2 regions of the Streptomyces sp. NBC_00178 genome follow, and region 1 is predicted to be linked to the other one. Evidence: riboswitches for the same ligand, from Rfam matches in the RefSeq annotation. Region 1 holds a riboswitch; the other holds the start of a gene.
What was found. A riboswitch is a leader RNA that binds a small molecule or an ion and turns the genes downstream of it on or off. The one in region 1 is predicted to bind cobalamin.
Positions count from the first base shown of each region.

Region 1 (7,019 bases):
ATGCGGAGCCTGCGCCACGGAGTGCAGGGTCACCAGGTCGGGGCGTCGGGCGGCGAGCTCCCGCGACGGGCCCCAGGGGGCGAGGGTGTCGTCGGGGCCGTGGAACACGAGGGTGGGGCAGTGCAGGGCGGAGGGGACCGAGGTCTCCAGCAGCGGGGCTCCGCGGAGCCCGGTCTGGCCCTGGGCCGCCCGGACGGCGAGCGGCAGCAGCGCGGCCGGGACGCCCCGGGCGGTCGCGAGGGCGCGCAGGGTGGTCCGCCAGTCCAGCACCGGGGAGTCGAGGACGAGCCCGCCGATGCGGTCGCGGAGGGCCGAGTCGACGGCCGCGTGCAGGGCCATCGAGGCGCCCGAGGACCAGCCGTGCAGGATGACGCTCTCGGCGCCGTAGCGCACGGCGTAGCGGATGGCCGCGTCGAGGTCGCGCCACTCGGACTCGCCGAGGTGCGCGAGGCCGTCGGGTGAGCGCGGGGCTCCGGGGTCGCCCCGGTAGGCGAGGTCGAGCACGGGGAGTTGCTGGGCCTGGAGGAAGTCCAGCACGTTCAGCGGGTGCTCCCGCGTGGTGCCGAGGCCGTGGACGGTGATGACCCAGGTGTCGCGGGCACCGGGGACGAACCAGGCCGGCAGGGCGCCGAGCTCTCCGGGGACCTCGACCTCCTTGTAGGCGAGGCCCAGGGCGGCGAGCGGGTCGCCGCGGTGGATCTCGGGGGTGAGGCGGACCCGGGCGCCCGGTTTGAGGCTGCCGAGGTTCACCCGTTCGAGCCGCCGTACGACGGTGTCCGCCGAGCCGTCGGCCGGCCGGCCGACGACCGGGCCCACGACGGCGTGGACGTCGCGTGCGGTCAGGCCGTAGACGCCGGGGCGCAGCGCCGCGAAGGACCGGGTCAGTGTCACCTGCCCCGCGGCCGTGGCGTGCACGGTCATACGGCGGTCGGCGGGGAACGGACGCGGCTGCGACGGGGCCCCGAGGGCGGTGTCGCTCGCGTACCGGCCGGCGGCGACCGCTGCCGCGCCGACTCCGAGGATCGTGGTGGCGGCCGCTGCCGCTGCTGTTGCCGGGCGCACGGCTTCAGTGTCCCGGCCCGGCGGGCGGGCTGCCAGTGGGCGGCGTCCGTACGGTGCTCGGTCCGGGTCAGCCCTGCTGGCCGTATCCCTCCAGGGCGGTGCGCACGTCGTCCAGCTGGGCGGGGGTGAGCAGGCTCGGGTTCCGGCCGGGAACGGAGCTCGCGGTGAGCCAGAGCCTGCACATCCATTCGAGCTGGGCGGTGCGGTCGTAAGCCTGGTCCAGGGTGTCCCCGTACGTCACGGTCCCGTGGTTGCGGAGCAGGCAGCCCGTGCGGCCGCGCAGGGCGTCGAGCATGTGGCCGGCCAGTTCCGGCGTGCCGTAGCGCGCGTACGGGGCGGTGCGGACCGGCCCGCCGAGCATGGCCGCGGCGTAGTGGGCCAGGGGCACCTCGTCGACGAGCGTGGAGACGGCGGTCGCGTGCACGGCGTGGGTGTGGACGACGGCGGCCGCGGAGGTCTCGCGGTACACGGCGAGGTGCAGGGGGAGTTCGCTGGTCGGGACGAGGTCCCCCAGCACCTGGCGCCCCGCGAGGTCGACCCCGACCGTGTCCCCCGGTCCCAGCCGGTCGTAGGGCACCCCGCTGGGGGTGACCAGCACGAGGTCGCCGACCCGGGCCGAGACGTTGCCCGAGGTGCCGACGACCAGCCCTTCGGCGGCCGTCCTGCGCGCCGTCGCGACGAGGCTCTCCCACGCCTGTCCGATCGTGTCCCGGTGCCCGTCGTCCATGCGCAGATCCTAGGGCCGCCACGGCGCGCGTGACCGATGTCTCCTCTTCGGGCAAATAGGGTGTTACGGGACCCTCCGGGCCGACCGGAGGCCATGCGCCGCACCGGCCGCGACCGTCCGCCCCACCCCGTCCGCATACAAGCGGAACCGCCACGAACGTTTGGGGTCACCATGCCGCCCTGCCCAGTTCACCTTCCGTTCACCAAGGTTGCTTACGTTCCACGTGCCAATGACGTCGAACGATTGCCTGGGTAAATGGAACACATCACGCTGCTGCTCGCGATTGTGATCGTGACAGCTCTCGTGTTCGATTTCACGAACGGTTTCCACGACACCGCCAACGCGATGGCCACGACCATCTCGACCGGCGCCCTCAAGCCCAAGACAGCGGTGGCCATGTCCGCCGTTCTCAATCTCGTCGGCGCGTTCCTCTCGGTGGAGGTCGCCAAGACCATCTCCGGCGGGATCGTCAGCGAGGACGGCCTCAGAACCGAGGTCATCTTCGCCGCGCTCGTCGGCGCGATCCTGTGGAATCTGCTGACCTGGCTGGTCGGCCTGCCCTCCAGTTCCTCCCACGCACTCTTCGGCGGCCTCATCGGCGCCGCGGTGACGTCGGCCGGCTGGTCCTCGATCAACGGCGGAACCGTCGTCACGAAGGTCCTGCTGCCCGCGGTCGCCGCGCCGCTCGTCGCCGGTATCGCCGCACTGCTGGCGACGAAGCTGACGTACCGCCTCAACCGGAAGATCACCGACGAGGCGCAGCTGAAGTCGACCGCCAAGGGCTACCGCGCCGGGCAGATCGCCTCCGCCGGTCTGGTCTCGCTCGCCCACGGCACCAACGACGCGCAGAAGACCATGGGCATCATCACCCTGGCCCTGGTCACCGGCGGCGTCCTCGCCCCCGGTTCCAACCCCCCGGTCTGGGTCATCACCGCGGCCGGCGTCGCCATCGCCCTCGGCACCTACCTCGGCGGCTGGCGCATCATCCGCACCATGGGCAGCGGACTCACCCAGCTCCGTCCGCCCCAGGGCTTCGCCGCCCAGACCAGCGCCGCCACGGTCATCCTGGCCTCCTCGCACCTCGGGTTCTCCCTCTCCACCACGCAGTCCGTCTCCGGTGCGGTCATGGGCGCCGGGCTCGGACGCAAGGGGGGCGTGGTCCGCTGGTCCACCGCCACCCGGATGTTCGTCGCCTGGGGCCTGACCCTGCCGGCCGCCGGTCTCGTCGGCGCGGGCGCCGAGCTGCTGACCAAGCAGGGCTCCTGGGGAGTCGCCGTGACGGCCGCCCTGCTGGTCGCGGGCTCCGGCGCGATCTGGATGCTCTCGCGGCGCAAGCCGGTCGACCACACCAACGTCAACGCGGCCGACGGGGCCGCCGAGGAGCCCGCCGGTGTCGTCACGACGGCCATCGCGGCCGTCACCCCGCCGCCCGCGGGTGTGCCCGTCCCGGAACTCAAGACCACCATCCCCGCCCCGGACACCCAGGCCGACCCGGCCCGGCCGGCCACGGTGTAAGGACGCATCCGCATGAAAATCGACTGGGCGGCTCTCGCCTCCGTCTTCGGGATCAGCCTCGTGGTCACCGTCGCGCTCGTCGGCCTCTTCACCCTCGGCATCACCGGCCTGGCCAAGCAGGTGCGGACGGGCCAGGGCGGCGCCGGTTCCCACGCCCTGGCGCGCACCGGCGCCTACGCCTGCTTCGCCGTGTGCGCGGCGGCGGTCGCGTACGGGATCTACCTGATCGTCGCCTGACCCCCTCGGGCACCCCTCCGGGCCGGACACACCGTGCGTGTGTCCGGCCCGGTGTGCGTCCGGCCACACCGAAGCCTCGCAGGTCAACGGCAGGTTGACGGGCCTTCACGGGGCGTGGTGGACTGCCGGAGCCATTTACGGCGACAGGAGAGGAAGCCGGTGCGAATCCGGCGCGGTCCCGCCACTGTCACCGGGGAGCAGTCCTCCACACGGAAGTCACGGCCCGCCACCGCGGGCTGGAAGGCCGGAGGACCCGCGGATCCGGAAGCCAGGAGACTCTCGTCGCCGGTCACGTCGAACCAGGGCGCGGACCCTGAGTGAGGACATCTGCCATGCCCGGCCGCCGTGCGTCCCTGCCCGCACCACCCGTGACGACGTCCCTGCGAGGCGCGACGGACCTCTGATCCGTGCGAGCCGACCGCATCTTCGCGTACGGCGCCGCCGCCGGTCTGATCGGCGACCTGCTGCTCGGTGACCCCCGGCGCGGCCACCCCGTCGCCGCCTTCGGGCGGGCCGCCGCGGGCGCCGAGAGCCGCCTGTGGCACGACCACCGGGGCTGGGGCGCCCTGCACACGCTCGTCTGCGCGGGCGGGGCCACGGCCGCCGCCGGGCTGGCGGCCCGCGCCGTGCGGAACCGTCCCACGGCCGCCGTGGCACTGACCGCCGCCGCCACCTGGGCCGTCGTCGGGGGCACGTCGCTGGGCCGCGAGGCCCGGGCCATCGGCGGTGCCCTGGAGGCCGGGGACGTCGAGCTCGCCAGGGAGCGGCTGCCGCACCTGTGCGGGCGCGACCCGCAGGCGCTCGACGGGCCGCGGATCGCCCGGGCCGTCGTCGAGTCCGTCGCCGAGAACACCTCCGACGCCGTCGTGGGCGCCCTGGTGTGGGGCGCGCTCGGCGGGGTGCCGGGACTGGTCGGCTTCCGGGCCGTGAACACCCTCGACGCGATGGTGGGGCACAAGTCGCCCCGCTACGGGCGCTACGGCTGGGCGTCGGCCCGGCTCGACGACCTCGCGGGCTGGCCCGGGGCCCGGCTCACCGCCGCGCTCGCCGTGGCCGCGGGCGGCCGTCCCCGCCAGGCCGTCCGCGCCTGGCGCTCGGACGCCGGGAAGCACCCGAGCCCCAACGCGGGCCCGGTGGAGGCCGCGTTCGCGGGGGCGCTCGGCGTTCGTCTGGGCGGGACCCTGGCCTACGGCGGGCGGGTCGAGCACCGGCCGGTGCTCAACGGGGAGGCGGGCCGGGACGTGCGGGTCGCCGACATCGAACGCGCGGTGCGGCTGTCGCGCCGGGTGAGTGTGCTGGCCCTCGGCGTCTGTGCGGCGGGGCGGCTGGCCTGGGGACGGAGGGGCAGATGAGCGGCGGACTGCTGGTGGCCGGGACCACCTCGGACGCGGGCAAGAGCGTCGTCACGGCCGGGATCTGCCGGTGGCTGGTGCGCCGGGGGGTGAAGGTCGCGCCGTTCAAGGCGCAGAACATGTCGCTGAACTCCTTCGTCACCCGGGAGGGGGCGGAGATCGGCCGTGCCCAGGCGATGCAGGCGCAGGCCGCCCGGGTGGAGCCGTCGGCCCTGATGAACCCGGTGCTGCTGAAACCGGGCGGCGACCGTTCCAGCCAGGTGGTCCTGATGGGCCGGCCGGTCGGCGAGATGAGCGCCCGCGGCTACCACGGCGGTCGGCAGGAAGCCCTGCTGGGCACCGTCGTGGACTGCCTGGAGCAGCTGCGGAGCTCGTACGACGCCGTGATCTGCGAGGGGGCGGGCAGCCCCGCCGAGATCAACCTGCGGCGCACGGACATCGTCAACATGGGCATCGCGCGGGCCGCGCGCTTTCCGGTGGTGGTGGTCGGGGACATCGACCGGGGTGGTGTGTTCGCCTCGTTCTTCGGTACGACGGCGCTCCTGAGCGCCGAGGACCAGTCGCTGGTCGCCGGTTACCTCGTGAACAAGTTCCGCGGTGACGTGTCGCTGCTGGAGCCCGGTCTCGACATGCTGCACGGGCTCACGGGGCGGCGGACCTTCGGCGTGCTGCCGTACGCCCACGGGCTGGGCATCGACGAGGAGGACGGGCTGCGGGTCTCGATGCGCGGCACCGTGCGCGAGTCGGTCGTGGCGCCGCCGCACGGTGAGGACGTGCTGCGGGTGGCGGTGTGCGCCGTACCGCTGATGTCGAACTTCACCGACGTGGACGCGCTCGCGGCCGAGCCCGGTGTGGTCGTGCGGTTCGTGGACCGCGCGGAGGAGCTCGCCGACGCGGACCTCGTGATCGTGCCCGGCACACGGGGCACCGTGAAGGCGCTGGCGTGGCTGCGGGAGCGCGGACTGGCGGACGCGTTGCTGCGACGGGCCGCCGAGGGGCGGCCCGTGCTGGGGATCTGCGGCGGGTTCCAGGTGCTGGGCGAGCGCATCGAGGACGACGTGGAGTCGCGGGCCGGCGTGGTGGACGGGCTCGGGCTGCTGCCGGTGCGGGTCCGCTTCGGCCGGGAGAAGGTGCTGGGCAGGCCGTCCGGGTCGGCGCTGGGCGAGCCCGTGGAGGGGTACGAGATCCATCACGGGGTCGCCGACGTGCGCGGCGGCGAGCCCTTCCTGGACGGCTGCCGGGTGGGGTCGGTGTGGGGGACGCACTGGCACGGCTCGCTGGAGAGCGACGCCTTCCGGCGCGCGTTCCTGGGTGAGGTCGCCCGGGCGGCCGGGCGGCGGTTCACCGCGGCCCCGGACACGAGTTTCGCGGCGCTGCGGGAGGAGCAGCTCGACCGGCTGGGGGATCTGATCGAGGAGCACGCGGACACGGACGCCCTGTGGCGGCTGATCGAGGAGGGGGCACCGGCCGGGCTGCCCTTCGTGCCGCCGGGAGCGCCCGCGCCGGTGCCCGCCCGCACCCCGGCGACCGGGCCGGACGTCCGCGAGGGCGCACCGGCCGTGCCGGAAGCAACGACCGAAGTACACGCGACCGAGGAGGCCCTGTGAGTACGCCGTACCCCTTCACCGCCATCGTCGGGCAGGACGATCTACGGATCGGGCTGCTGCTCAACGCCGTGAGTCCCGCCGTGGGCGGGGTGCTCGTCCGGGGTGAGAAGGGCACCGCGAAGTCGACGGCCGTGCGCGCGCTCGCCGCGCTCATGCCCGAGGTCCCGGTGGTCGCCGGGTGCCGGTTCTCGTGCGACCCGGGGGCGCCCGACCCGGCGTGTCCCGACGGCCCGCACGGCGCGGAGGCCGGTGCGGCGCGTGCGGCGCGGACCGTGGAGCTGCCCGTCGGCGCGTCGGAGGACCGCCTCGTCGGGGCGCTCGACATCGAACGGGCCCTGTCCGAGGGCGTGAAGGCCTTCGAGCCGGGCCTGCTCGCCGACGCGCACCGCGGGATCCTGTACGTGGACGAGGTCAACCTCCTCCACGACCACCTGGTGGACCTGCTGCTCGACGCGGCGGCCATGGGCGCCTCGTACGTCGAGCGCGAGGGCGTGTCCGTGCGGCACGCGGCGCGCTTCC
Region 1 is NZ_CP108143.1:1,726,349-1,733,367, forward strand. Features, by position in the region: gene OHT61_RS07435 (alpha/beta hydrolase) at 1-1,062, opposite strand, end outside; gene OHT61_RS07440 (class II aldolase/adducin family protein) at 1,130-1,789, opposite strand; gene OHT61_RS07445 (inorganic phosphate transporter) at 2,045-3,304, shown strand; gene OHT61_RS07450 (hypothetical protein) at 3,317-3,541, shown strand; cobalamin riboswitch at 3,692-3,819, shown strand; gene OHT61_RS07455 (cobalamin biosynthesis protein) at 3,949-4,893, shown strand; gene OHT61_RS07460 (cobyric acid synthase) at 4,890-6,500, shown strand; gene OHT61_RS07465 (putative cobaltochelatase) at 6,497-7,019, shown strand, end outside.

Region 2 (7,019 bases), 3.2 Mb from region 1:
AGGCTCAAGCGCCATCTCCTGGAGATGACGGACACCATGCCGCCCGGCACCCCCGTGCCGCCCGAGAGGACCCTGGCCGCCGAGTTCGACACCTCCCGCACCACGGTGCGCCAGGCGCTCCAGGAACTCGTCGTCGAGGGCCGGCTGGAACGCATCCAGGGCAAGGGGACCTTCGTCGCCAAGCCGAAGGTCTCGCAGGCCCTGCAACTCACCTCGTACACCGAGGACATGCGCGCCCAGGGCCTCGAACCCACGTCCCAGCTCCTGGACATCGGCTATGTGACCGCGGACGACACGCTCGCCGGGCTGCTGGACATCACCGCGGGGGGCCGGGTGCTGCGGATCGAGCGGCTGCGGCTCGCCAGCGGTGAGCCGATGGCGATCGAGACCACGCACCTCTCGGCGAAGCGCTTCCCCGCGCTGCGCCGTTCCCTGGTGAAGTACACGTCGCTCTACACCGCGCTGGCCGAGGTGTACGACGTCCGGCTCGCCGAGGCCGAGGAGACCATCGAGACCTCGCTCGCCACGCCGCGCGAGGCCGGGCTGCTGGGCACGGACGTCGGGCTGCCGATGCTCATGCTGTCCCGGCACTCGGTCGACGGGCACGGCGAGCCGGTGGAGTGGGTGCGCTCGGTCTACCGGGGCGACCGGTACAAGTTCGTCGCCCGCCTGAAGCGTCCCACCGACTGACCCGGACCCCTTCCGGCGGCCTCGGATCCCCTCGCACACCTGCGGGGGGATCCACTCGTTCCGGGTGTCTTCCGGACCGTTGCAGGACCGCAATGCGGACGGGGGGTGACGCTGGGCGGAACCCTCGCCTAGATTTCCTGCGCATTACACCAGGTGATCAGCGAGGGGACGGAGTTGCCGATGTCAGAAAAAACCGAGGCGAAACCACCAACAGTGACACCCGCGAGGGTGGTCATCGCGCTGTGCCTGATCGCACCGTTCGTGGCGATGCTCTGGGTGGGCTCGTACGCCAAGGTGAACCCGACCTTCATCGGTATCCCCTTCTTCTACTGGTACCAGATGCTCTGGGTGCTCATCTCGACCTCGCTCACCATGGTCGCCTACAAGCTGTGGCAGCGTGACCAGCGCGCCCGCAAGGGAGGTGCTTCCGCATGAAGGACGGCGTGAACGGCGTCGCACTCGCCGTGTTCATCTTCTTCTTCCTGGCCGTCACGGTCATCGGATTCATGGCCGCGCGCTGGCGCAAGGCCGAGAACGAGGCGAGCCTCGACGAATGGGGTCTGGGCGGCCGGTCGTTCGGCACCTGGGTCACCTGGTTCCTGCTCGGCGGCGACCTGTACACCGCGTACACCTTCGTCGCGGTCCCCGCGGCGATCTACGCGGCCGGTGCGGCGGGCTTCTTCGCCGTGCCGTACACGATCCTCGTCTACCCGCTGATCTTCACCTTCCTGCCCCGCCTGTGGTCGGTGTCGCACAAGCACGGGTACGTCACCACCTCGGACTTCGTCCGCGGCCGCTTCGGCTCGAAGGGCCTCTCACTGGCGGTCGCCCTCACGGGCATCCTCGCCACCATGCCGTACATCGCGCTCCAGCTGGTCGGCATCCAGGCCGTGCTGGACGTCATGGGCGTCGGCGGCGGCGAGAACACCCACTGGTTCGTCAAGGACCTGCCGCTGCTGATCGCGTTCGCGGTCCTCGCCGCGTACACGTACTCCTCGGGACTGCGGGCCCCCGCGCTCATCGCGTTCGTCAAGGACGGCCTGATCTACCTGGTCATCGCGGTGGCCATCATCTACATCCCGATCAAACTCGGCGGCTTCGACGACATCTTCGCGAAGGCCGGCGAGGCGTTCGCCCAGACCAACGAGGCGACGGGCAAACCGAGGGGCGCGCTCGTGCCCGGGGAGATGGGCCAGTGGGGCTACGCGACGCTGGCACTGGGCTCCGCGCTCGCGCTCTTCATGTACCCGCACTCGATCACGGCGACGCTCTCCAGCCGCAGCCGTGAGGTGATCCGGCGCAACACCACGATCCTGCCGCTGTACTCCCTGATGCTGGGCCTGCTCGCCCTGCTCGGGTTCATGGCGATCGCGGCCGGGATCAAGGTCGACAACGGGCAGCTGGCGATCCCCCAGCTGTTCGAGACCATGTTCCCCGACTGGTTCGCGGGTGTGGCCTTCGCCGCGATCGGGATCGGCGCCCTGGTGCCGGCCGCGATCATGTCGATCGCCGCGGCGAACCTCTTCACCAGGAACATCTACAAGGACTTCATCAAGCCCGACGCGACACCGGCCCAGGAGACCAAGGTCTCCAAGCTGGTCTCGCTGCTCGTCAAGGTGGGCGCGCTCGCCTTCGTCCTCACCATGGACAAGACGGTCGCGATCAACTTCCAGCTGCTCGGCGGGATCTGGATCCTCCAGACCATGCCGGCGCTGGTGGGCGGCCTGTTCACCCGGTGGTTCCACCGCTGGGCCCTGATCGCAGGCTGGGCCGTCGGCATGATCTACGGCACGGTGGCCGCGTACGGCGTCGCCAGCCCGACGCAGAAGCACTTCGGCGGCTCCTCGAAGGAGATCCCCGGCATCGGCGAGATCGGCTACATCGGTCTCACCGCGATCGTGCTGAACATCGTCGTCGTGGTCGTGCTGACCTTCGTCCTGAACGCGCTGAAGGCCCCGGCGGGTATCGACGAGACCTCGCCGTCCGACTACACCGCGGACGTCGGCGAGCCCGGCGTCAAGGTCACGCTCCCGCCGGCCACGGTGGGTGCGCCGGGAGGCGAGCCCGAGCCCCTGGAACGCCTGTAGCCCGTGACGTCGTCCGTCCCGGCAGGGTCCGCCCTGCCGGGACGGGCCCGTGTGCGGGGCCGGTTCGCCGGCTCCCCGAAAGGCACGTGCGCCGGGCCGCCGTCTGAGGCAGACTCCGCGCATGGACGTCTCGATCAGACCGGTCCGCGCCGGCGAGCACGAGGCCCTGGGCGAGATCACCACCCGGGCCTACCTCGACGACGGACTGCTGGACTTCGGCGCGGCCGATCAGTACGTCGAACAGCTCCGCGCCGTCGGACGCCGCGCCGCCGAGGCGCTCGTGCTGGCGGCGGTGGACCCCGGTGGCCTCCTGCTGGGAGGTGTCACCTACGTCACGCCGGGCAGCCCGTGGACCGACATCGCGGGCGGGGACGAGGCCGAACTGCGGATGCTGGCCGTCTCCCGTGCGGCGCGCGGACGCGGTGCCGGCGAGGCGCTCGTCCGGGCCTGTGTCGAGCGGGCACGCGCCACCGAGGGGCTGTCCGGGGTGGTGCTGTCGACCCAGCCGTCCATGGGGTCCGCCCACCGCATCTACGCGCGGCTCGGCTTCGTACGGACCCCTGAGCGGGACTGGAGCCCGCTTCCCGGCTTCACCCTGCTGACGTACCGCCTGACCTTTTGACCCGTCACGACACTACATGTGGGGGCTGCCTCAATCGGCAGCCCCCACATGTATGCTCGACCTCGCTGTCGCCGCAGGGGAATCCGGTGCGAATCCGGAACTGTCCCGCAACGGTGTGATCGGTGTGCATTCGCGCACCGCGGAGTCCGAGGACCTGCCGACGGTGCGTCCGGCTCGACCGAACCGGATGCCGAGACGTCCGGGCCCCGCGGAAGGCCGGTGGACGCCGTGCGCGCCGTGCTCCCTCCCCGGGGGCGACCGTGCCCGGCTGCCCCGCTCCCGCAGGCCCCGAGCCGAGCGAGGGATAGCCCCAGTGACCATCGCGCCCGCAGACCCGGTTTCAGCCGCGGAATCCGAGAGCCTCACGACCGACGCGCCCGGGACCGCGCTGCTGCGGACCCTGACCGGTCTGACCGCCGATCTGCCCGACACCGACCCCGGACGGGTCGCGGCCGCCGCGCTGCGCGGCCGGAGCGCGCGGGCGGACGAGGCCGAGCTGCGCTCGCTGGCCACCGAGGCCGCCGCGGGTCTGATCTCGGAGGACCCGGCGTACTCCCGGCTCGCCGCCCGGCTGCTCACCCTCGCGATCGCGGACGAGGCGGCGGGCGAAGGCGCGGTCTCCTTCTCCTCGTCGGTCGCCGTCGGGCACCGCGAGGGCCTGATCGCGGACCGCACGGCGGAGTTCGTCGCGCTGCACGCGGCCGCGCTGGACGCGCTGGTGGAACGCTCGCTCGCCGACGGGGCGGACGACCGCTTCGGCTACTTCGGCCTGCGCACGCTGCACAGCCGCTACCTGCTGCGCCACCCGCTCACCCGGCAGGTCGTCGAGACCCCGCAGCACTTCATGCTGCGCGTGGCCGCCGGACTGGCCGAGGACACCTCGCAGCGCGCCCTGGACGAAGTGGCCTCCCTGTACGGCCTGATGAGCCGCCTCGACTACCTGCCGTCCTCGCCGACCCTCTTCAACTCCGGCACCCGGCACCCGCAGATGTCCTCCTGCTACCTGCTGGACTCGCCGCTGGACGAGCTCGACTCGATCTACGACCGCTACCACCAGGTGGCCCGCCTCTCGAAGCACGCGGGCGGCATCGGCCTCTCGTACTCGCGCATCCGCGCCCGGGGTTCGCTGATCCGCGGCACGAACGGCCACTCCAACGGGATCGTGCCGTTCCTCAAGACGCTCGACGCCTCGGTCGCCGCGGTCAACCAGGGCGGCCGCCGCAAGGGTGCCGCCGCCGTCTACCTGGAGACCTGGCACGCGGACATCGAGGAGTTCCTGGAGCTGCGCGACAACACCGGCGAGGACCAGCGGCGCACGCACAACCTCAACCTGGCGCACTGGATCCCGGACGAGTTCATGCGCCGCGTCGACGCCGACACCGAGTGGTCGCTGTTCTCCCCCGCCGAGGTGCCCGAGCTGGTCGACCTGTGGGGCGACGAGTTCGACGCGGCCTACCGCGCGGCCGAGGCCAAGGGCCTGGCCCGCAAGTCGATGCCCGCGCGTGAGCTGTACGGCCGGATGATGCGTACCCTCGCGCAGACCGGTCAGGGCTGGATGACCTTCAAGGACGCCTCCAACCGCACGGCCAACCAGACGGCCGAGCCGGGCCGGGTCGTGCACTCCTCGAACCTGTGCACCGAGATCCTCGAGGTCACCGACGACGGCGAGACGGCCGTCTGCAACCTGGGTTCGGTCAACCTGGGCGCGTTCGTGGCCGACGGCGGCATCGACTGGGAGCGGCTGGACGCCACCGTGCGCACCGCCGTGACGTTCCTGGACCGGGTCGTCGACATCAACTTCTACCCGACCGAGCAGGCCGGCCGCTCCAACGCCCGCTGGCGTCCGGTGGGTCTCGGCGCGATGGGCCTCCAGGACGTCTTCTTCCAGCTGCGGCTGCCCTTCGACTCCCCCGAGGCCCGCGCCCTGTCCACGAAGATCTCCGAGCGGATCATGCTGGCCGCGTACGAGGCGTCCTGCGACCTGGCCGAGCGGTCGGGCCCGCTTCCCGCCTGGTCCGAGACGCGCGCCGCCCGCGGTGTGCTGCACCCCGACCACTACGACACGGAGCTGAGCTGGCCGGAGCGCTGGGACGCGCTGCGCGCCCGGGTCGCGAAGACCGGGATGCGCAACTCCCTGCTGCTCGCCATCGCGCCGACGGCGACGATCGCCTCGATCGCCGGGGTGTACGAGTGCATCGAGCCGCAGGTCTCCAACCTCTTCAAGCGCGAGACGCTCAGCGGTGAGTTCCTCCAGGTCAACGGCTACCTCGTGGACGAGCTGAAGCGGCTCGGCGTGTGGGACGCCCGGACCCGTGAGGCGCTGCGCGAGGCGAGCGGCTCCGTGCAGGGCTTCGCGTGGATCCCGCAGGACGTGCGGGCGCTGTACCGCACGGCGTGGGAGATCCCGCAGCGTGGACTGATCGACATGGCGGCGGCGCGCACGCCGTTCCTCGACCAGAGCCAGTCGCTCAACCTGTTCCTGGAGACGCCGACGATCGGCAAGCTCTCCTCGATGTACGCGTACGCCTGGAAGCAGGGGCTGAAGACGACGTACTACCTGCGTTCGCGCCCGGCGACCCGGATCGCCCGCGCGGCGTCCGGGCAGGCCGCGGCCGCCGCCCCCATTCCCGTACAGCAGGCGTCGTCGCCCGACGCTGACGCGATCGCCTGCTCCCTCGAAAACCCCGAGTCCTGCGAGGCCTGCCAGTAATGAGTACGTCCGAGAGCAAGAACCTCCTCGACCCGGGCTTCGAGCTGACCCTGCGCCCCATGCGCTACCCGGACTTCTACGAGCGCTACCGGGACGCGATCAAGAACACCTGGACGGTCGAGGAGGTGGACCTCCACTCCGACGTCGCCGACCTCGCCAAGCTGTCGCCCGGCGAGCAGCACATGATCGGCCGGCTGGTGGCGTTCTTCGCGACCGGTGACTCGATCGTCTCGAACAACCTCGTGCTGACGCTGTACAAGCACATCAACTCGCCCGAGGCGCGCCTGTACCTGTCGCGGCAGCTGTTCGAGGAGGCCGTGCACGTCCAGTTCTATCTGACGCTGCTCGACACCTATCTGCCCGACCCGGCGGACAGGGCGGCGGCGTTCGACGCGGTCGAGGAGATCCCCTCGATCCGCGAGAAGGCGCAGTTCTGCTTCAGGTGGATGGACTCGGTCGAGAAGATCGAGCGGCTGGAGACGAAGGCGGACCGCCGCCGCTTCCTGCTGAACCTGATCTGCTTCGCCGCGTGCATCGAGGGGCTGTTCTTCTACGGCGCCTTCGCGTACGTCTACTGGTTCCGCTCGCGCGGTCTGCTGCACGGTCTCGCCACGGGCACCAACTGGGTGTTCCGCGACGAGACGATGCACATGAACTTCGCGTTCGAGGTCGTGGACACCGTCCGCAAGGAGGAGCCGGACCTCTTCGACGACGAGCTCCAGCAGCAGGTCACCGACATGCTGCGGGAAGCGGTGGAGGCGGAGCTTCAGTTCGGCCGTGACCTGTGCGGCGAGGGCCTGCCCGGCATGAACACCGATTCGATGCGCCAGTACCTGGAGTGCGTCGCCGACCAGCGGCTCACCCGGCTCGGCTTCCCGCCGCTCTACGGTTCGGAGAACCCGTTCTCCTT
Region 2 is NZ_CP108143.1:4,885,172-4,892,190, reverse strand. Features, by position in the region: gene OHT61_RS21590 (GntR family transcriptional regulator) at 1-690, shown strand, start outside; gene OHT61_RS21585 (DUF3311 domain-containing protein) at 871-1,125, shown strand; gene mctP (monocarboxylate uptake permease MctP) at 1,122-2,777, shown strand; gene OHT61_RS21575 (GNAT family N-acetyltransferase) at 2,899-3,399, shown strand; cobalamin riboswitch at 3,452-3,575, shown strand; gene OHT61_RS21570 (ribonucleoside-diphosphate reductase subunit alpha) at 3,713-6,109, shown strand; gene OHT61_RS21565 (ribonucleotide-diphosphate reductase subunit beta) at 6,109-7,019, shown strand, end outside.
Region 2: linked by a shared signal. The riboswitch ahead of OHT61_RS21570 (ribonucleoside-diphosphate reductase subunit alpha) and the one ahead of OHT61_RS07455 (cobalamin biosynthesis protein) in region 1 are both predicted to bind cobalamin.